Regions from separate parts of the Streptomyces sp. NPDC005863 genome, predicted to be linked through region 2. Evidence: riboswitches for the same ligand, from Rfam matches in the RefSeq annotation. Region 2 holds a riboswitch; each other region holds the start of a gene.
The links. A riboswitch is a leader RNA that binds a small molecule or an ion and turns the genes downstream of it on or off. The one in region 2 is predicted to bind thiamine pyrophosphate.
Positions count from the first base shown of each region.

Region 1: it holds a riboswitch for thiamine pyrophosphate, as region 2 does, so the genes downstream of both, thiO (glycine oxidase ThiO) here and ACFYO9_RS00435 (thiamine ABC transporter substrate-binding protein) in region 2, are expected to answer to the same signal.
Region 3: it holds a riboswitch for thiamine pyrophosphate, as region 2 does, so the genes downstream of both, thiC (phosphomethylpyrimidine synthase ThiC) here and ACFYO9_RS00435 (thiamine ABC transporter substrate-binding protein) in region 2, are expected to answer to the same signal.

Region 1 is NZ_JBIAII010000003.1:160,067-167,351, forward strand. Features, by position in the region: gene metF (methylenetetrahydrofolate reductase [NAD(P)H]) at 1-592, opposite strand, end outside; gene thiE (thiamine phosphate synthase) at 695-1,354, opposite strand; gene ACFYO9_RS13105 (Rv2175c family DNA-binding protein) at 1,440-1,805, opposite strand; gene ACFYO9_RS13110 (FAD-dependent oxidoreductase) at 1,907-3,142, opposite strand; TPP riboswitch at 3,273-3,386, shown strand; gene thiO (glycine oxidase ThiO) at 3,384-4,622, shown strand; gene thiS (sulfur carrier protein ThiS) at 4,619-4,831, shown strand; gene ACFYO9_RS13125 (thiazole synthase) at 4,835-5,629, shown strand; gene pknB (Stk1 family PASTA domain-containing Ser/Thr kinase) at 5,773-7,285, shown strand, end outside.
Region 2 is NZ_JBIAII010000001.1:113,781-121,065, forward strand. Features, by position in the region: gene ACFYO9_RS00420 (maleylpyruvate isomerase family mycothiol-dependent enzyme) at 1-470, opposite strand, end outside; gene ACFYO9_RS00425 (ABC transporter ATP-binding protein) at 525-1,553, opposite strand; gene ACFYO9_RS00430 (ABC transporter permease) at 1,553-3,247, opposite strand; gene ACFYO9_RS00435 (thiamine ABC transporter substrate-binding protein) at 3,223-4,308, opposite strand; TPP riboswitch at 4,385-4,501, opposite strand; gene rlmN (23S rRNA (adenine(2503)-C(2))-methyltransferase RlmN) at 4,543-5,649, opposite strand; gene ACFYO9_RS00445 (phosphatidate cytidylyltransferase) at 5,746-6,855, opposite strand; gene frr (ribosome recycling factor) at 6,888-7,285, opposite strand, start outside.
Region 3 is NZ_JBIAII010000007.1:247,855-255,139, reverse strand. Features, by position in the region: gene ACFYO9_RS24935 (metallophosphoesterase) at 1-706, shown strand, start outside; gene ACFYO9_RS24930 (hypothetical protein) at 887-1,792, shown strand; gene thiC (phosphomethylpyrimidine synthase ThiC) at 2,087-3,886, opposite strand; TPP riboswitch at 3,879-4,033, opposite strand; gene ACFYO9_RS24920 (YibE/F family protein) at 4,105-5,706, shown strand; gene ACFYO9_RS24915 (SsgA family sporulation/cell division regulator) at 5,778-6,215, opposite strand; gene ACFYO9_RS24910 (IclR family transcriptional regulator) at 6,319-7,044, opposite strand.

The DNA.
Region 1 (7,285 bases), on a different contig from region 2:
CGGGGTCGAAGAACATCTGCGTGATCGCGTAGTCCGCGCCGGCCCGGCACTTGTCGATGAAGTACCGGGTGTCGGACTCCCAGCCGGCCGAGCGCGGGTGCATCGCGGGGAAGGCCGCGACGCCCACGCAGAAGTCCCCGGACTCCTTGATGAGCTCGACCAGTTCGGCGGCGTAGGTGAGGCCCTCGGGGTGCGCGATCCAGTCGCCCAGCGGGTCGCCGGGCGGGTCGCCGCGGACCGCGAGCATGTTCCTGATGCCCGCGTCCGCGTACTGCCCGATGATGTTGCGCAGTTCGGCCACCGAGTGGTCGACCGCGGTCAGGTGGGCGACGGGCGTGAGCGTGGTGTCGGCGACGATCTGCTGGGTCTCGCGGACCGTGCCGGTGCGGGTCGAGCCGCCCGCGCCATAGGTCACGGAGATGAAGTCCGGGGCGACCGCCTCGACCCGCCGCAGCGCGTTCCAGAGGTTCCGCTCGCCCTTCGGGGTTTTCGGGGCGGAGAACTCGAACGAGAACGTCGTCTTCCCGGTCGCGAGCATGTCGCGAACCGTGCGCGCACGGTCAGTCCTGGTCGAAGCTGTGCCTGAGGCCATATGGGCAGGTTAGCCAGGCTGCGGCGGTCCCCCAACCGGGCCGGGGGAATTTGGCCGGTTTGCCGGTTTGTTGTCCACGGATCGGACACCCCGGGAGGCCGCTCAGTCGGACGTACGCAGCCGCTTCGCGAAGTCGGCCGCCGCGGCGCCCGGGTCGTCGGCCCCGGTGATCGCCCGGACGACGACGACGCGGCGGGCGCCGGCGTCGAGCACCTCGTCCAGGTTGCCCGCGTCGATGCCGCCGATGGCGAACCAGGGGCGGTCCGTGCCGAGGGAGGCGGTGTACCTGACCAGGTCGAGGCCGGGGGCGTGGCGGCCCGGCTTGGTGGGGGTGGGCCAGCAGGGGCCGGTGCAGAAGTAGTCCACGCCGGCCTGGACGGCGGCCGCGGCTGCCTCCTCGTCGGCGTGCGTGGAGCGGCCGATGAGGACGTCGTCGCCGAGGACCGCGCGGGCCGCGGGGACGGGCAGGTCGCCCTGGCCGAGGTGCAGCACGTCGGCGCCGATCGCGTGGGCGACGTCCGCGCGGTCGTTCACAGCGAGGAGCTTGCCGTGCCGCCGGGCGGCATCGGCGAAGACCTGGAGGTGCTCCAGCTCCTCGGCGGCCTCCATGCCCTTGTCGCGCAGCTGCACGATGTCGACGCCGCCCGCGAGGACGGCGTCGAGGAACTCGGGGAGGTCACCCTGGCGCTTGCGGGCGTCCGTGCACAGGTACAGCCGGGCGTCGGCGAGCTGAGCGCGGTGATCGGCGGCAGCGGCAGCCATGGGAAAGTCCCCCCGTTGTCGGTGGCGTCCGGGGGCGCGGGGCGTGTGAGGTCACGCGCCCCGCACTCCGGACGGTGTGTTCAGGTCAGACGGCGAGCGCCTGGGCGCGGCGCTTCACCTCCGTGCCGCGATTCTCGCTCAGCGCCTGCGCGGGGGTGCCGGGCAGGGTCGGGTCGGGGGTGAAGAGCCACTCGATCATCTCTTCGTCGGAGAAACCGTCGTCCCTCAGGAGCGTCAGGGTCCCGGCGAGGCCCTTGACGACCTTGTCGCCGTCGATGAAGGCCGCCGGCACCTGCAGCGCGCGGTTCTCACCACGGCGTACGGCGATCAGCGTGCCCTCCTTGACCAGCTGGCGCACACGGGTCACCTCGACATCGAGCATTTCCGCGATGTCGGGGAGGTACAGCCAGGCGGGGACGAGCGCGTCGGTCTTCGTGTCAATCTCGGTCACAGGCCCAGGGTATCTCTGGCCGGGGGCCTTGGGCGGATGGCGGGGGCGGACGCCTTCTTCTGACGCCCGCCTCACAGGACTGTCTTCTTCAGACGCCCGCTTCAGAGGGCCGCCTTCTTCAGGGGCACCGACGCGTCCACCACCAGGGCCGGGTCCAGCGGCGTCGACGACTCGATGAGCCGGCGGCCCTGGGCCAGGTCCCTCGGGCGGCCCACCGCGAGGACCGCGACCAGGGCGCCGTCCCGCAGCCAGCACACCGACCAGGCCATGCCCGTCGGGTCGCCCCGCCACACCAGCTCGTCGGCGCCCTCGTGGTGGCCCGCGTACTGCACGAAGCGGCCGAACTGCTCCGACCAGAAGTACGGCACCGGGTCGTACGGGGCCGGCGTCTCGCCGATGATGTTCGCCGCCACGGTGCGCGGGCCCTGCAGGGCGTTGTCCCAGTGGTGCACGAGGAGGCGTTCGCCGTACCGCGCGGAGGGGAAGGACGCGCAGTCGCCGACCGCGTACACGTCGGGCGCCGACGTGTGCAGGCGGTCGTCGGTCACGACCTCGCGGTGCGCACCGAGCTCGATGCCGGAGCCGGTCAGCCAGCCGGTGGCGGGGCGGGCCCCGATGCCGACGACCACGGCGCCCGCGGGCAGCCGGGTGCCGTCGGCCAGGACGACCGCGCCCGGCTCGACGCGGGCCACGCGCGCGCGGGTGCGCAGCACCGCTCCGGAGTCCGCGTACCAGCCCGCCATGGGGGCCGCGACCGCCTCGGGGAGCGCCCCGGCGAGGGGCCGTGCCGCGGCCTCCACGACGGTGACCGCGCAGCCCGCCTCGCGCGCGGCCGTCGCGAACTCGGCGCCGATCCAGCCCGCCCCGACCACCACGACGTCGTGCTGCTCGGCGAGGACCGGGCGCAGCCGCGCGGCGTCGTCCAGGGTGCGCAGCAGATGGACGCCGGGCACGCCCTCGGTGCCGGGCAGCGTGATGGGCTCGGCGCCGGTCGCAAGGACCAGGACGTCGTAGCCGAGGGGGCCGTCCGCGGTGTCCAGGGCGTGGTCGGCGGGGCGGACCCCGGTGACCGTGCGGCCCAGGCTCAGCTCGATGCCGAGCGCCTCGAAGTCGATGTCGAAGGCGGAGCCCTCCGCCTTGCCGAGCAGCACCGCCTTGGACAGCGGCGGCCTGTCGTACGGCTGGTGCGGCTCGGCCCCGACGACGGTGACCGCGCCGGTGAACCCCTGCTCGCGCAGTGCCACCGCGGTCTGCACGCCGGCCATCCCCGCGCCGACGATGACGACGCGCCGCTCCGACTGCCCCTGATTCGCGCTCTGCCTCTGCTGGTCGCTCACCCGATCACTGTAGGGCGGCGGGCAAGAGCGCCCGCAGGCGCGGGGCAGGAGATCTCTGACACACCGTCACCGCCCGTACCCGGACGGCTCCCCTACTGCCGCGCGGGGCGACGGGCTAGGGTGGCCGGTGCAGAGCACTCGCGGGAGCCCGGACGCACCGGGCTGAGAGGGAGGCTGGGACGGCCTCCGACCGTACGAACCTGATCCGGGTCATGCCGGCGAAGGGAGGGGCTGGACGCCCATGCATCCACCACAGACGACACATCCCCGTACGACCGCGTCGTCCGCGACCTGTGACGTCCTCGTCGTCGGGGGCGGTGTCATCGGCCTGGTCACGGCCTGGCGCACCGCACAGCGCGGGCTCTCCGTCGCGGTCGTCGACCCCGAGCCCGGCGGCGGCGCGGCGCGGGTCGCGGCGGGCATGCTGGCCGCCGTCACCGAGCTGCACTACGGCGAGGAGACGCTGCTCGCCCTCAATCTGGCCTCCGCGCGCCGCTATCCGGCCTTCGCCGCGGAGCTGGCCGAGGCGAGCGGGCGCGACCTCGGCTACCGCGCGTGCGGCACGCTCGCCGTCGCGCTCGACTCCGACGACCGCGCCCACCTGCGCGAACTGCTCGCCCTGCAGCACCGTTCGGGTCTCGAGTCGCAGTGGCTGAGCGGCCGCGAGTGCCGCCGCCTTGAGCCGATGCTGGCGCCGGGTGTGCGCGGCGGGCTGCGCGTCGACGGCGATCATCAGGTCGACCCGCGCCGGCTCACCGCGGCGCTCATGGTGGCCTGCGAGCGGGCCGGTGTGGTCTTCCACCGCGCCCGGGCCGAGCGCCTGTGCGTCGTACGCGACCGGGCGGCCGGGGTGGTCCTCGCGGACGGCACCGAGCTCGGCGCGGCGCAGACCGTGCTCGCGGCGGGCAGCCTCAGCGGGCGCCTCGCCGGCGTCCCGGACGACGTCCTGCCGCCGGTCCGCCCGGTCAAGGGACAGGTGCTGCGGCTGACGGTGCCGAAGGCGTACGCGCCGTTCCTGAGCCGCACCGTGCGGGCCGTGGTGCGCGGCAGCCACCTCTACCTCGTACCGCGCGAGAGCGGCGAGCTCGTCGTCGGCGCGACCACCGAGGAGCTCGGCTGGGACACCACGGTCACCGCGGGCGGCGTGTACGAGCTGCTGCGGGACGCCCACGAGCTGGTGCCCGGCATCACGGAGCTGCCGCTCACCGAGACCCTCGCGGGGCTGCGGCCCGGCTCGCCCGACAACGCGCCGCTGCTCGGTCCCACGCGGCTGCCCGGCCTCCACCTGGCCACCGGCCACTACCGCAACGGCGTCCTGCTGACGCCGCTCACGGGGGACGTGATGGCGCACGTGCTGACCACCGGTGAACTGCCCGAGGAGGCGCGCCCGTTCACCCCGCGCCGCTTCGACGGCGCCGCCGCCGAGAGCCCCGCACCCCTTCCGCCCCGCCCGCAGTCCTTCACGGAGCAGCCCGTATGAGCACGCCGTTCGCCGTTTCCGTCAACGGAGAAGCACGGGAGGTGGCCTCGGGCACCACGCTCGACGCCCTCGTCGCCACGCTCTCCACCGCGCACTCCGGTGTCGCCGCCGCCGTCAACGAAACCGTCGTCCCGCGCGCGCAGTGGCCCCGCACGCCGCTCGCCGAGGGTGACCGCGTCGAAGTACTCACCGCCGTCCAGGGAGGCTGAACCATGGCAGACGACCCCTTCGTCATCGGCGGGCTCACCTTCTCCTCGCGCCTGATCATGGGCACGGGCGGCGCGCCGAGCCTCGACGTCCTCGAGCGCTCCCTCGTCGCGTCCGGCACCGAGCTGACCACGGTCGCGATGCGCCGCCTCGACCCGGGCGTGCAGGGTTCGGTGCTCTCCGTCCTCGACCGGCTCGGCATCCGCGTCCTGCCCAACACAGCGGGCTGCTTCACCGCGGGCGAGGCCGTCCTGACCGCACGTCTCGCGCGTGAGGCGCTCGGCACGGACCTGGTGAAGCTGGAGGTGATCGCCGACGAGCGCACCCTGTTGCCCGACCCCGTCGAGCTCCTGGACGCCGCCGAGATCCTGGTGGACGACGGCTTCACCGTGCTGCCGTACACCAATGACGACCCGGTGCTCGCGCGGAAGCTGCAGGACGTGGGGTGCGCGGCGATCATGCCGCTCGGCTCGCCCATCGGCTCCGGGCTCGGCATCCGCAACCCGCACAACTTCCAGCTGATCGTGGAGCACGCGCGCGTGCCGGTCATCCTCGACGCGGGCGCGGGCACGGCGTCCGACGCGACGATCGCCATGGAGCTGGGGTGCGCGGGTGTGATGCTCGCCTCCGCGGTGACCCGGGCGCAGGAGCCGGTGCTGATGGCGGAGGCGATGCGGCACGGCGTGGAGGCGGGGCGGCTCGCGCACCGGGCCGGGCGGATCCCGCGGCGGCACTTCGCGGAGGCGTCCTCGCCCGTGGCGGGCATGGCCCGGCTCGATCCGGAGCGGCCGGCCTTCTGACCTCGGTCCGGAGCGGCGGGCCTGCCGACCTCGATGGCAGCGGCCCGTACGGTGTGGGCGGGAGCGTCACAGCTCGGCTGCAGTCCCGCCCGGAAGCGCCCGGGCCGCTGGAGGCGTCGGCGGCGCCTCGTAGACTCCCCTGCGTGGACACGACCCTTCAGGACCCGCTCGTCGGGCAGCTGCTCGACAGCCGTTACCGCATCGACGGACGCGTCGCGGTCGGCGGGATGGCCACGGTCTACCGGGCCGTGGACACCCGCCTCGACCGCGTGCTCGCGCTCAAGGTGATGCATCCGACGCTGGCGGCCGACGCCTCCTTCGTCGACCGCTTCATCCGCGAGGCGAAGTCGGTGGCCCGCCTCTCGCACCCGAACGTGGTCGGCGTCTTCGACCAGGGCACGGACGGGTCGTACGTGTACCTCGCGATGGAGTACGTCGCGGGCTGCACCCTGCGCGACGTGCTGCGCGAGCGCGGGGCCCTGCAGCCGCGGGCGGCGCTCGACATCCTGGAACCGGTCCTCGCCGCGCTCGGCGCCGCGCACCGCGCGGGCTTCGTGCACCGCGACATGAAGCCGGAGAACGTCCTCATAGGGGACGACGGCCGGGTCAAGGTCGCCGACTTCGGCCTCGTACGCGCGGTCGACACCGTCACCAACACCACCGGCACGATCCTCGGCACCGTCTCCTACCTCGCCCCCGAGCAGATCGAGCACGGCACGTCGGACACCCGCGTGGACGTGTACGCCTGCGGAGTCGTGCTCTACGAGATGCTGACCGGCGCCAAGCCGCACTCCGGGGACTCCCCCGCCCAGGTCCTCTACCAGCACCTCAACGAGGACGTACCGCCCCCGTCGGCGGCCGTCCCGGGGCTGCCCTTCGCGCTCGACGAGCTGGTCGCCTCCGCCACGGCGCGCACCCCGGACGTCCGTCCGTACGACGCGGTGGCGCTCCTCGCCCAGCTCAGGGAGGCGCGAGCGACCCTCACCGAGGAGCAGCTCGACGCGGTGCCGCCGCAGGCGCACGCGACGGCGCACGACGACGCCGAGGACCGCACGACGGTGATCCCGCGCGCGGCCCGCTCCGGCCGGCTCCCGCTGCCCGCGGAGGGCGGACGGGACGATCAGGGCAGTCAAAGCGGTCACGCCGGACAAGGCGGTCAGGACGAGCTGAACCGCACCAGCATCCTCGCGACCCCGCCGCCCGCACCGCCCGCGCCGCCCGCCGCGCACCGGACCTCCCGGCGCCGGTTCGACCCGCGCCGCCGCATGATCGCCGTGATAGCCGGCGTCCTGCTCGTCCTCGGACTCGGCACCGGCATCTGGTACATCAATTCCGGCCAGTTCACGAAGGTCCCGCCGGTCCTCTCGAAGACCGAGGCGCAGGCGAAGCAGCGGCTGGACGAGGCCGGGCTCGAAGTGGGCGACATCAAGCGCAAGTACAGCGACACGGACAAGCGCGGCACCGTCATGGCGAGCGACCCCGCCGCGGGCGACCGCATCCGGCAGAACGACAAGGTGACGCTGACCGTCTCGATGGGCCCGGACACCGTCAAGGTCCCCGACGTGAAGAACATCCCGCTGGACACGGCGAAGAGGGAGCTCAAGAACGCGGGGCTCGCGCCGGGCATGGTCACCAAGGGCTTCAGCGACGACGTCA
Region 2 (7,285 bases):
TCGATCGCGTCGGCCGCGACGTCCGGCTCGACCTCGTACGCGGCGCCGGTGGTGAGGGCCGCGTCCGCGCGGTGGATCAGCAGCTCGTGCGTCATGCGCCGGGCCCAGAACCCGGCGCGGTGGTCGCCACTCCAGGACCAGACGGGGGCGTCGGGGCCCGCGGCGCGGAAGGTCTCGGCGCCGAGTTCGGCGGTACGGGCCAGCCAGGCGTCGAGGGCGGCCGGGTCGTCGCCCTCGGGCCCTTCGCACTCCGGGATGTCCTCTTCCGGGATGTCCCGCTCGGCGCGGGTCGCGACCAGCCGCTCGCTCCAGCGCACCGCGCCGCCGGTGTGCCGGACGAGCTCGGCGAGCGTCCAGTCGGGGCAGGTCGGTACGGTGGCCGAGAGGTCCGCCCCCGTCAAGGCCGCTCTCAAAAGGTCGATCTGCCGGGCGACTTCGTCGCAGTACCGCCCGTGGCTCAGTGACGTCATGGGCGAACAGTAGATCGACCTCCGGGGGACGGCACCCGCATTACGGCCGGGGGCTCAGCCGAGCACCACCACATCGTCCGCGTCGAACCCGACCCCCACGATCTCCCCCACCTCCGGCGCCTCGCGCAGCGCGCACGCCGCCTCCAGGCGCGGGCCCTCCTTCGGCTGAAGCCGCACGGCGACATGCGTGCCGCGGAACGTACGCGCCACCACCTCGCACCGCAGCCCCTCGTCCGGGGCGACGAGCCGCACCCCGGCGGGCCGCACCAGGATCGTGTGCCGCCCGGCGGACGTCCCGGCCGGAACCGGGACCGTGCCCCACGCCGTGGCGGCGGCCGCGCCGGTCACCGTCGCCTCGACGACGTTGTCGAAACCGAGGAAGCGCGCCACGAACTCGTCCACCGGGTGCCGCCACACCTCAAGCGGCGTGCCGGACTGGGCGATGCGGCCCTCGCGCATGACGACGACACGGTCGGCGAGCGCGAAGGCCTCGCCCTGGTCGTGCGTCACGGCGAGCACCGTCGTCCCCAACTCGTCGAAGAGCTCGCGCAGTTCGACGACGAGACGCTCCCGCAGCGAGCGGTCGAGCTGCCCCAGCGGCTCGTCCAGCATCAGCAGCCTCGGCCGCGGGGCCAGCGCCCGCGCGAGCGCCACCCGCTGCTGCTCGCCGCCCGAGAGCGAGGCCACCGCGCGGCGCTGCGCGTTCGGCAGGCCGACGAGCTCCAACAACTCGGCGACCCGGTCGGCCTGTTCGCCCCGTGACACGCCGTGCATGCGCAGCCCGAACGCGACGTTCCCCGCCACGTCGCGCTGCGGGAAGAGCTGGTGGTCCTGGAACATCAGGCCGACGCCCCGCTTGTGCGCGGGCACCCCGCGCTGGTCGCGCCCGGCGAGCAGCACCTGCCCCGCGTCGAGCCCCTGCAACCCGGCGACCGCCCGCAGCAGCGTCGACTTCCCGCTGCCGCTCGGCCCGAGCACGCAGACGATCTCGTGCTCGGCGACGTCGAGGTCCACGGCGTCGAGCGCGGCCCGCGCCCCGAAACGTACCGTCGCCTCCCGCAGGCTCAGCAAGGCGTCCGCCATCAGAACTCCCCCGTGGTGCGCTCGGTCCTGACGCGTTCGAGGAGCAGCAGGGACACCGCGCACACCACCATGAGGATCGTCGAAAGGGCCATCGCCTGGCCGTAGTTGAGGTCGCCGGCCCGGCCGAGCAGCCGCGCCACGGCGACCGGCAGCGTCGGGTTGTCGGGACGCGCGATGAAGACGGTCGCCCCGAACTCGCCGAGGGAGACCGCGAAGGCGAACCCGGCGGCGATCAGCAGCGCCCGCCGCACCATCGGCAGGTCGACCTCCCGCCACGCCCGCAGCGGCGACGCCCCGAGCACGGCCGCCGCCTCCCGCAGCCGCCCGTCCACCGCACGCAGCACGGGCAGCATGGTCCGTACGACGAAGGGCACGCCGACCAGCGCCTGCGCGAGCGGCACCAGGATCCAGCTGGCCCGCAGGTCGAGCGGCGGCTTGTCCAGGGTGATCAGGAAGCCGAAGCCGACGGTCACCGCGGAGACCCCGAGCGGCAGCATGAGCAGCGCGTCGAACCCGCGCACGAGCCGCCCGGCGCGCCGGGTGAGCGCGGCGGCGGCGAGACCTCCGATGACGACGGCGATGGCGGTGGCCACGACCGCGTACTGCAGCGAGTTCCCGATCGCCTCGATCGGCGGCACGAGGAAGGCGCCGCCGTCCGCCGAGGTCAGCTCCCGGTAGTAGGTGAATCCGTAGCCGTCGGGGCCGTCGAGGGAGCGCTGGATCAGCACCCCGAGCGGCAGCAGGATCAGCAGGGCGACCGTCGCCAGGACGGCGCCGAGCAGCGTCCACTGTCCGGCGCCGCGCGGACGGCGCGCCACCGCCGAGGCGTCGACGAGCTTCAGCGCGCTCTCGCGCCGCCGCACCGTCCACGCGTGGATGGCGAGGATCAGGCCCACCGCCACGAACTGCACGATGGTCAGGACGGCCGCCGTCGGCAGGTCGAGGAGCTGGGCGGTCTGCCGGTAGATCTCCACTTCGAGCGTCGAGTACGCGGGTCCGCCGAGGATCTGCACGACGCCGAATGAGGTGAAGGTGAAGAGGAAGACCATGAGCGCGGCGGCGGCCACCGCGGGGCCAAGGGCGGGGAGCGTCACCGTCCGCCACGCCGTCCAGCGCGAGGCGCCGAGCATCCGCGCGGCCTCCTCCTGGCGCGGGTCGAGCTGGGACCAGAGCCCGCCGACGGTGCGCACGACGACCGCGTAGTTGAAGAAGACGTGCGCGAGGAGGATCGCCCAGACCGTGGTGTCCAGACGCACCCCCCACAGCTCGTCGAAGAGCCCGCCGCGCCCGATCAGCGCGAGGAACGCGGTCCCGACGACGACCGTGGGCAGCACGAACGGCACGGTGACGACCGCCCGCAGCACCTGCTTGCCGGGGAAGTCGAAGCGCGCGAAGACGTACGCGCCGGGGAGCGCGATCAGCAGCGTGAGCGCGGTCGAGGCGAGCGCCTGCCAGGTGGTGAACCACAGCACGTGCCGGATGTCGGACTGCCCGAGGACGTCCACGATCCGGCCGAACCGCCAGCCGCCGTCGATGTGCAGCCCGCGCGCGACGATCGCCGTGACCGGGTAGGCGAAGAAGAGCGCGAAGAACGCGACGGGCAGGGCCATCAGGCCGAGCCGCGCCGCACTCCCCGGGCCGGCGCCCTCGCGGGGCTTCGCCTTGGCCGCTACTTCAGTACGAGCGAGGTCCACGACTTGATCCACGGCTCGCGATTGTCGGCGATCTTCTTCGGATCCATGGTCTGCGGCTTGTCGACCGTGACGCCGTGCTCGGTGAAGAGCGCGGGCAGCTTCGCGCCCTCGCGCACCGGGTTCACGAACATGTTCAGCGGCATGTCCTCCTGGAACTTCCGGCCCGCGAGGAAGTCCAGGAGCGCCTTGCCGCCCTTGGTGTTGCCCGCGTGGCTGAGCAGGCCCGCGTACTCCACCTGACGGAAGCAGGTGCCGGTGGCGACGCCGGTCGGCGCCTCCTTGGGCTGCGGCTTCCCGTAGAGCACCTCGACGGGCGGCGAGGAGGCATAGGAGACGACGAGCGGCCGGTCGCCCTTGGCCTTCTTGCCGCCGGCCGACCCGGAGAACTCCTCGTTGTAGGCCTGCTCCCAGCCGTCGACGACCTTGACGCCGTTGGCCTTGAGCTTCTTCCAGTAGCCTTCCCAGCCCTGGTCGCCGTACTTCGCGGCGGTGCCGAGCAGGAAGCCGAGGCCGGGCGACGACGTCGAGGTGTTCTCGGTGACGAGCAGGTTCTTGTACGCGGGCTTCGTCAGGTCCTCGAAGGACTTCGGCGGCGCCAGCTTCTTGTCGGCGAAGTACTTCTTGTCGTAGTTCACGCAGATGTCGCCGCTGTCGACGGGCGTGACCCGGTGCTTGTCCCCGTCGACGCGGAACTCCGGCTTGATCTTCTCCGCGCCCTTGGCCTCGTACGGCTGGAAGAGCCCGTTGTCGAGCGCCCGCGACAGCAGGGTGTTGTCGACGCCGAAGAAGACGTCGCCCTGCGGGTTGTCCTTGGAGAGGATCGCCTTGTTCACGGCGGCGCCCGCGTCGCCGTCCTTCAGGACCCTGACCTTGTACCCGGACCGCTTCTCGAAGTCCTTCAGCACGTCCTTGGAGACGTTGAAGGAGTCGTGGCTGACGAGGGTGACGGTCTTGGAGTCGGTCTTCCCCGACCCGCCGTCGGAGCTGCCGCACGCGGAGAGGGCGACGAGCCCGATGCCCACCGCCACCGCGGTGGACGTGACCTTCTTGGTGGTGCTCACTGGATTTCCTCCTGGGTGACCAGGAAGAGACGCGGCCCTGCCCGCGGGCCGGGGGCACGCGGGCAGGACGCTACAGCTTGAGTGATGCCCGAACTTCCTACCCAGAATGACCTGGGCGAGGTTCAGAGGGTCTGCGGCCCACCTGTCCAAGGTGCCGCACTCTCAGCGCTGTGGCGCTCCCCTGTCGGAATATGCAGATGTGTGTACGAGGCGTACGCCCGCACGCCCGTCAGACTACCTCTCGGCCGCGGCGAGCTGGCCGCACGCTCCGTCGATCTCCTGGCCCCGGGTGTCCCGGATGGTGACCGGCACGCCATGGGCGGCGATGGCCTCCACGAACGCCTTCTCGTCCTCGGGCCGCGAGGCGGTCCACTTCGAGCCCGGCGTCGGGTTCAGCGGGATCAGGTTGACGTGCACCGGCTTGCCCTTGAGCATCCGCCCGAGCCGGTCACCACGCCATGCCTGGTCGTTGATGTCCCTGATCAGCGCGTACTCGATGGAGAGGCGACGGCCCGACTTCGCGGCGTACTCCCAGCCCGCGTCGAGCACCTCGCGCACCTGCCAGCGCGTGTTCACCGGGACGAGGGTGTCGCGCAGCTCGTCGTCCGGCGCGTGCAGCGAGATCGCGAGGCGGCACTTGAAGCCCTCGTCGGAGAGCCGGTGGATGGCGGGCACGAGCCCCACCGTCGACACCGTGATCCCGCGCTGCGAGAGGCCGAGGCCGTCCGGCTCCGGGTCGGTGAGCCGGCGGATCGCGCCGGTCACCCGGTTGTAGTTGGCCAGCGGCTCGCCCATGCCCATGAAGACGATGTTGGAGAGCCGCGCGGGCCCGCCCGGGATCTCGCCGTCCCGCAGCGCCCGCATGCCGTCCACGATCTGGTGCACGATCTCGCCGGTCGACAGGTTCCGGTCCAGGCCGGCCTGTCCGGTGGCGCAGAACGGGCAGTTCATGCCGCAGCCCGCCTGGGAGCTGATGCACATGGTGACCCGGTCCGGGTAGCGCATCAGGACGGACTCGACGAGCGTCCCGTCGAAGAGCCGCCAGAGCGTCTTGCGGGTCGTGTCGTCGTCACAGCTGATGTGCCGCACCACGGACATCAGATCGGGCAGCAGCGCCTCCCGCAGCTTCTCGCGCGCCCCGGCCGGGATGTCGGTCCACTCGGCCGGGTCGTGCGCATACCGCGAGAAGTAGTGCTGCGAGAGCTGCTTGGCGCGGAACGGCTTCTCGCCGGTGGCGGCGACGGCTTCCTTCCGCTCGGCGGGCGTGAGGTCGGCGAGGTGCCGCGGCGGCTTCTTGGCTCCGCGGGGCGCGACGAAGGTGAGTTCTCCGGGTACAGGCATGGTCCTTCCAGTGTCGCAGACATACGAGGAGGGGCCCGCCGCCCTGTGGACAACGGACCCCTCACCCACGAACACGCAGGTCAGACGATGTGCACCTCAGCCTGACCCGACAAAGAGAACGAGCAGCAGCCACACCACGGGCGCCGTCGGAAGGAGCGAGTCCAGGCGGTCCATGATGCCGCCGTGGCCCGGCAGCAGCGTGCCCATGTCCTTGATGCCGAGGTCCCGCTTGATCATCGACTCGCCGAGGTCACCGAGCGTCGCGCTCGCCGCGACCGCGAAGCCGATCACCAGGCCCTGCCACCAGGCGCCGTCGTCGATGAGGAACTGCAGACAGAGCGCGCCCGCCGCCATCGCGAAGGTGACCGCGCCGACCAGGCCCTCGCGGGTCTTGCCGGGGCTGATGCGCGGCGCCAGCTTGTGCTTGCCGAAGCGCCAGCCGATCGCGTACGCCCCCGTGTCGCTGACCACGGTCAGGAGCAGGAAGGTGAGCACCCGGTACGGGCCGTCGTCGGCGGTGAGCATCAGCGCCACGAACGTCGCGAGGAACGGGACGTAGAAGGCCGCGAAGACCCCCGCCGTGACGTCCTTCAGATAGCCCTCGGGCGGCTCGGTCATCCGCCAGACGAGGACCGCGAGCGCGGTGAGGGCCATCGCGACCCACGCACCCTCGGCCCCGCGCACGTAACCGGCGACGACCATCGCCGCGCCACCCACCGCGAGCGGCACGAGCGGCGCCTTGATGCCCTTGCGCTCCTCGAGCCGCGAGGTGAGCTCCCAGAGGCCGACGACGACGGCCACCGCTATGACGCCGATGAAGACGGCCTTCACGATGAACAGCGACGCGACGATCACCGCGCCGAGTCCCACACCGACTCCTATGGCCGCCCCGAGGTCGCGGCCCGCGCTCTTCTTCTGCGGGGCGGCCGGGGCCGGCTGCGGCTGTGGTGCGCTGGGCATGGGCTCCTGCGAGGGCTCGTCACGGTACAGGGGGCCGCCCGTCCGAGTGGCCCCCCGGCCGTCGTCCTGGTGTGAGCCGGTCACGGGTACGTCGGGCACGATGGGCATGGGCTGCGTCTCGGACGGAAACAGCGCGTCCTGCGCATCGTACGCGGGACCTGGCGGGGTCGCCCCCTGACCGGGTCCCTGGTCGGGCGGCCCCCAATACCCGGCTCTGGGCGGCGCCCCCCAGGAAGAGTCGTTCACGAATCGGTTCCCTGATTCCTCGGACTCGAGCCTCAGACTTCGAGCAGCTCGGCTTCCTTGTGCTTGAGCAGCTCGTCCACCTGCGTGACGTACTTCGCGGTGGTGTCGTCGAGCTCCTTCTCGCCGCGGCGGCCCTCGTCCTCGCCGATGTCGCCGTCCTTGATCGCCTTGTCGAGGGCCTCCTTGGCCTTGCGACGGATCGAACGGATCGAGATCTTGGAGTCCTCGGCCTTGGTCTTGGCGACCTTGATGAACTCCTTGCGGCGGTCCTGGGTCAGCTCGGGGAACGTCACCCGGATGATGTTGCCGTCGTTGCTCGGGTTGACGCCGAGGTCGGAGTCGCGGATCGCCTGCTCGATGTTGCGCAGCGCGCTCTTGTCGAACGGGGTCACCACGGCCATCCGCGGCTCGGGCACCGAGAACGAGGCCA
Region 3 (7,285 bases), on a different contig from region 2:
GCGCCTGTGGTTCCTCGGCGACTTCACCGACCGCGGGCCCGACGGCATCGGCGTCATCGACCTCGTGATGCGACTGTCCGCCGAGGCCGCCGCCGCCGGCGGCTACTGCAAGGCGCTGATGGGCAACCACGAGCTGCTCCTGCTCGGCGCCAAGCGGTTCGGCGACACCCCCGTCAACTCCGGCGCGGGCACCGCCACCTTCCAGGCGGCCTGGCTGCTCAACGGCGGGCAGAAGTCCGACATGGAGCGCCTGGAGGACCACCACCTGCAGTGGATGGCCCGCCTGGACGCGATGGAGGAGGCCGACGGCCACCTGCTCGTGCACTCCGACACGACCGCCTATCTGGATTACGGCGACTCGATCGAGGCGGTGAACGACACCATCCGGGAGACCCTCACGCGCAATGACGCCGACGAGTGCTGGGACCTCTTCCGCAAGTTCACCAAGCGCTTCGCCTTCCGCGACGAGTCGGGCCCCTCGGCCGCCCGCGAACTCCTGGACGTCTACGGCGGCACACGCATCGTCCACGGCCACAGCCCCATCCCGTACCTCCTGGGCGACGTCGGCTCCGAGGACGAGTCGGACGGCGGCGGCCCCGTCATCGAGGGCCCGCACGTCTACGCCGACGGTCTCGCCATCGCCATGGACGGCGGAGTGACCATGGCCGGAAAGCTACTGGTCCGCCAACTCCCCCTGGGTATCTGAGCGTTACCTGGGCAGGCGCCCCCCTACACGATCACGCTGGCCAGGGGGGCAATTTCCGGAAACCCCCTGTCACCGCACGCGGTCACGGCTCTACCATCGGCTTATCCGTAGCAGGCTCCCCTCCGTTTCTGCCCAACGGCTCGTAGCCATGCGAGCCTCAGCCCTACGGAGCATCGGGGGATGCACATGAACAGCGCTCCACACCTGCTCAATGAGGACCGCCCCGAGTACGAGCGGATCCTCGACGAGGCGCTGCGCAACGCACCTGACCGTCCCGAACTCGCCGCAGTAGGCCAGCGGCTCAACACCGAACAACTGCGCACCATGGCCCTGAACGCGACAGCACTGATCACGGCTGCGGCAGCGGCCGAGTACGCGCACTACGTGCAGGTTCGCGAGGAGTTGCGCGAACCTCGACCGACGTCCACATCGATCCGTGAAGGGAACGGACAGAGCGCCGCGGAGTCGGGCTCCGGCGGCCTCAGCCTCGCCACCACGATGGGCGAGGTGGCGGAACCGGCGGCAGCGGGAGCCGGGGCGATCGCCGTCGTCGCGGTCCTCGCACCCGTCCTCGCCGGGGCGGCCGCCGCGATCTTCCTGCTCGTCGGCTACATCCTGAAGATGCTCACCCCGGAGCCCGCCTTCGCGGACACCCTGCTCACGGTGGGCTGGCTGTTCGGCGCGCTCACCGCCGGGGGCATCCTGGTCGCGGCGGTCGGTCTGCTCCTGACCGCTCTGCGCAACGGCTCCACCTCGCTCCAGGCCGAACTGCACGGCGAGCGGTACGAGGAGGTCTCCCGCGCCAGAGAGGACTGGGGCCGGGCGCTCCTCGAACGCGGCGTCGTGCCGTTCCTCCGCGAGGCGCTGACCGACCCGGGCGCGGCTCCCGCCGCCCGGACGTCGGCGTCGGGTTCCGGGGCCGGGGCGGGCGCCTCCGGCGGTCACGGCCGGATGCCGCAACTCGGTTATCACCGGCCGGGGTTCAGCAGCCCGGAGGGTGGCCCGGCCGCGGGTTCGCGGCCGAGCTACTCGAGCCCCGACTTCTCCAGCCCCGATTTCGGCGGGCCCGACCACAAGCCGGAGTAGCGGGCCCGGGTCCGGGTCCGCTGTCGAAGTGTCGCCGCCGGCGAATGGCGAGCGGTGACGCTCGGGGAGGCGTCGTCCAGGTCGGACGCGCAGGGGAGGCGCGCCGACGGCGACAGGACGACGACGCCAGGTGGGCGGTTTGCCCTGCGCAGGCCGCGGTGGGCGTGGTGGAACGTGGTGGGACGCCACCGGCCGGGTGCCGGTGGCGTTCCGTTGCGGCTGCCGCGTCCGTTGCGGCTGCCTCGTCTCTTGCGGCTGCCTCGTCCCTTGCGGCCGGCCCGCCCGCGCGGTCGGTCAGTCGGCGATCGGCAGGTAGACCCGGTTGCCCGCCGCCACGAACTCCTTGGACTTCTGCTCCATCCCCGCCTCGATGTCCGCCTCACCGAGATCGCCGCCGTGCTGACGCCGGATGTCCTGCGAGATCTTCATGCTGCAGAACTTCGGCCCGCACATCGAGCAGAAGTGCGCCGTCTTGGCGGGCTCGGCCGGCAGCGTCTCGTCGTGGAACTCCCGTGCCGTGACCGGGTCGAGGGCCAGATTGAACTGGTCCTCCCAGCGGAACTCGAAGCGCGCGTCCGAGAGCGCGTCGTCCCAGTCCTGCGCGCCCGGATGCCCCTTGGCGAGGTCCGCCGCGTGCGCCGCGATCTTGTACGTGATGACACCGGTCTTCACGTCGTCCCGGTTGGGCAGGCCCAGGTGCTCCTTGGGGGTGACGTAACAGAGCATCGCCGTGCCCCACCAGCCGATCATCGCGGCGCCGATGCCGGAGGTGATGTGGTCGTAGGCGGGCGCGATGTCCGTGGTCAGCGGGCCGAGCGTGTAGAACGGCGCCTCCTCGCAGATCTCCTGCTGAAGGTCGATGTTCTCCTTGATCTTGTGCATCGGGACGTGCCCGGGGCCCTCGATCATCGTCTGTACGTTGTGACGCTTGGCGATCGTGTTGAGTTCCCCGAGCGTCCTGAGCTCGGCGAACTGCGCCTCGTCGTTGGCGTCCGCGATCGAACCGGGCCGCAGCCCGTCACCCAGCGAGTACGTCACGTCGTACGCCGCGAGGATCTCGCAGAGCTCCTCGAAGTGCTCGTAGAGGAAGCTCTCCTTGTGGTGCGCCAGACACCAGGCCGCCATGATCGAACCGCCGCGCGAGACGATGCCGGTCTTGCGGCGCGCGGTGAGCGGCACGTACGGAAGGCGCACTCCCGCGTGCACCGTCATGTAGTCCACGCCCTGCTCGGCCTGCTCGATGACCGTGTCCTTGTAGATCTCCCAGGTCAGCTCCTCGGCCTTGCCGTCGACCTTCTCCAGGGCCTGGTAGAGCGGCACGGTGCCGATCGGCACGGGGGAGTTGCGCAGGACCCACTCGCGGGTGGTGTGGATGTTGCGGCCGGTGGACAGATCCATGACCGTGTCGGCGCCCCACTTGGTCGCCCACGTCATCTTGTCCACCTCCTCCTCGATGGACGAGGTGACCGCGGAGTTCCCGATGTTGGCGTTCACCTTCACCAGGAACTTCTTGCCGATGATCATCGGCTCGATCTCCGGGTGGTTGACGTTCGCCGGGATCACCGCGCGCCCCGCGGCGACCTCCGCCCGCACGACCTCGGGGTCGAGGTTCTCGCGGATCCCGATGAACTCCATCTCGGGCGTGATCTCGCCGCGGCGCGCGTACGCGAGCTGCGTCACCGCCTGCCCCTCGCGGGCGCGGCGCGGCTGACGGGGGCGGCCGGGGAAGACCGCGTCGAGGTTCTTGAGGCCACCTCGCGGTGAGGTGTGCTTGAGCCCGTCGTCCTCGGGCCGGGGCGGCCGTCCGACGTACTCCTCGGTGTCGCCGCGGGCGATGATCCAGTTCTCCCGCAGCGGCGGCAGACCGCGGCGGACGTCGGTCTCGGCCGACGGGTCGGTGTACGGACCTGAGGTGTCGTACAGGGTGACGGCCTTGCCGTTGGTCAGGTGCACCTGGCGGACCGGCACGCGCAGGTCGGGGCGCGAACCCTCGACATACGCCTTGTGCCAGCCGATGGACTTCCCGGCCTCGTCAGCTGCGGCGGTGCTGTTGTCGCTGCTGGAGGCAGGCGTGCGTGCGTCCGATGTGGTCATGAGACCTACTCCCTACGCCGGCATTACCCGGTAACAGGTTCGGCGGTCGACGCAGCGGATCCCGTACGGCTCGTGCACATTCGTGCCGTTTCGTACGGAGGTCAGCGCCCTCTCAGCCCGGTGCTCCGAGCTCCCGCGATTGCAAAGGTGGCTCCACGCTAGCGTCATGTCGGGCGCGCTGAACAGAGGGCCCCCTCCGTTCTTGCGATGATCGGGCAGTGACCACCACAGAGCCGCCGCTCCCGCCGCCCTCTCACCCCCCATCCGGACACCCCGCCCCCGTCCCACCCTCCGACCGTCACGCCACGCCCCCTGAACACGGTCACGGCGTGCACGGCAACGGAGATCATGGCGGGCATGGAGACGGCGGTCACGGCGGTCACGGCAACGGAGGTCACGGCCACTCGCACAGTCACGGTCCGGCCGCCCCCGTCTCCCAGCATCTGCGCAAGGTCATCGCCGCGATCCTGATCCCCTTCGCCGCCGCGGTCGTCGTGGGCCTGGCGGTGCTGTGGCCGGGAGGCACACCCGGGCACGAGCGCACCGGCGTCGGCTTCGACCGGCAGACCCAGTCGGCGAAGGTCACGAAGATGCAGGAGCTCCCCTGCAAGGACCTCAACCCCTCGCAGACCCCGCCGAACGGCGACACCTCCACCGCCGAAGGCCAGTCCGCGCAGTCCCGGGCGGCGGGCACCTGCAAGCGGGCCACGGTCGAGGTCACCAGCGGCGACGACACGGGCCGCACCTTCACCGAGATCATCCAGCCGGACTCCCCCCGGCAACTGAAACAGGGTCAGAAGGTGGTGGTCGCCTACGAACCCAAGGCCCCCGAAGGCCTCCAGTACTCCGTCACCGACGTGAACCGCAAGCTCCCTATGGCGCTGCTCGCCGGCATCTTCGCCCTCGCCGTCGTCGTGGTGGGCCGGCTGCGCGGCGTGATGGCCCTGGTCGCCCTCGCCATCAGCTTCCTGGTGCTCACCTTCTTCATCCTGCCGGCCATCCTGCAGGGCTCGAACCCGCTGGTGGTGGCGGTGATCGGGGCGAGCGCCATCATGCTGATCGCGCTCTATCTCTGCCACGGCCTCACGGCCCGTACGTCGGTCGCGGTGCTCGGCACGCTCATCTCCCTCCTCCTGATCGGTTTTCTCGGCTCCCTCTTCATCGGCTGGGCCTCGCTGACCGGCAACACGGACGACAACACCGGCCTCATCCATGGCCTGTACCCGTCCATCGACATGAGCGGCCTCCTCCTCGCGGGCGTCATCATCGGCTCGCTCGGCGTCCTCGACGACGTGACGGTCACCCAGACCTCCGCCGTCTGGGAACTGCATCAGGCCAACCCGACGATGGGCTGGCGCGGCCTCTACCGGGCGGGCATCCGCATCGGCCGCGACCACATCGCCTCGGTCGTCAACACCCTCGTCCTCGCCTACGCGGGCGCCGCGCTGCCCCTCCTTCTGCTCTTCTCCATCGCCCAGTCCAGTGTGGGCACGGTGGCCAACAGCGAATTGGTCGCCGAGGAGATCGTGCGTACCCTCATCGGCTCGATCGGCCTGGTCGCCTCGGTGCCGGTGACAACCGCGCTGGCCGCCCTGGTCGTCTCGGCGGACCGCACATCCGGCTCGGGGAGCGGTGCGGCCTCCGGGCTGGGTGTCGGTACCGGGGGTGGTGGTGCCGGGGGTGGTGGTGGTGCTGGGGGTGTAGGTGCCGGGGGTGGGGCTGGTGCGGGTGTTGGGGCTGGTGCGGGTGTCGGGTCGGGCGTGGGTGCCGGTGTTCCGCGACCCTCACGTGGCGGCAAGGGACGTCGCCGTAAGCGCTGACCATTTCGCGCCAATCCCGATGCCATGAAATGCACCAAAATGCCACCTGGACCGCGCAGTTGACCTAGAAGTCAGCCTGCGTTCTGCTCCTCGGCGAGGATCCTGTCGAGCGCCTCGTCGAGATGCGTGTCGAAGCCGGCGAGCGCCCGCTCCTGTCCGAGCGGCACCAGCTTGTCCGTGCGGTCGAGAAAGGCGAGCAGCGGCGGGATACCCACCCGGAACAGCGCCTGGTCCGCGCCGACCTGAAGCCTGATCAGCGCCTCGTCGAGCTTCGTGGAGTCGGTGGGCTCCACCCGTACGTCGCCTTCCCCGCTCGGCCTGCCCACTCCGTCGATCAGCAGCTCCCGCCCGAACGTCCAGGTCACCGGGGCGTCCCCCGGCAGATGGAACGTCAGCCGCACGGCATAGGGGTCGTCGATCTCGTAGTACAGCTCCACCGGGATGCGGAATGACAGCTCCTCGGACACAAGGAAGCTCATCATGACCTCTGCCTGAACCGTCTCGCCCATCCCGACCTACCCCGTCGCATCGCCCGCAAGGAGCCAGGAACCAACTTCCCGACACCCCTGGCATCTTGCTCAAAGTGCGCGACAGATCACAAGGAGTGAGTTTTCAGATGCTGATAGAGAAGGCGAGTGTCCCTAGTAGCTTTCCGATCTCACGCTGCAACCGGTTGGCCGCGGGCAGCAGCCGCTCGGCTTGATAGGAGGGAACCGAAATGGCCATGGTCGCCGCGGTGTCTCCGACCGTGATCGGGATCGCCGCACAGACCGTGCCGAGCGCGTACTCCTGCCGCTCCACCACGGGCCGCATTCGTTCCCGCGCGTCGAGCCGCCGGACGAACGCACGGTCGTCGCGCACCGAATAGGGCGTGATCGACTGCACGGGATACCGGTCGAGATGGTCCTTGCGTGCCGCGTCGTCCAGCTGACCCAGCAGGCACTGACCGATCGCGTGGGCGTGGCCCGTCTCCCGGAAGTCCGCCCACTCCTCGACGGCCGGATTTCCCGGGGTGTCCGCGACGGCGACGACGTCGATCTCACCCTCGCGGTAGACGGCGAAGTACACGGGGACGCCGATGGTGTCCCGCCAGTGTGCCAATGCCTTCTCGATGGCTCCGCGCCGATTCTGCTGGGCCCCGCTTCCGCCCAGCCGCTCGGCCGCCTCGCCGAGCACGAACACTCCTCTCTCCCTGCGCAGATAGCCCTCGTGGGCCAGCGTGCGCAACAAGTGGTACGCGGTGGGCAGGGCGAGACCTGCCTCCCGGGCCAACTGCTTCGCGGGCGCCCCGCCTTGATGCGATGCGGCGGATTCCAGGAGTCGCATCGCCCGCTGCACGGAGCCGATGAGGGTCGGCCCGACGGCGACGGCAGTGGCAGCCTCGTCGGACGGTGAGGTGACGGCATCAACAACCGGCGGCAGGGTGTTGTCGACCGCGTCCAAGGTGCACTCCCGAAGCGCGTGAAGGGTCCGCCCGTGCCCGGAGTAGCGAGGGAGGGGCCGTGCACGTGCGCCCGGCCGCGGATATCGAGCCCGCGTCGGATTCCGGACTCTAATCCTTGGCCTTCGCCCTACGGAG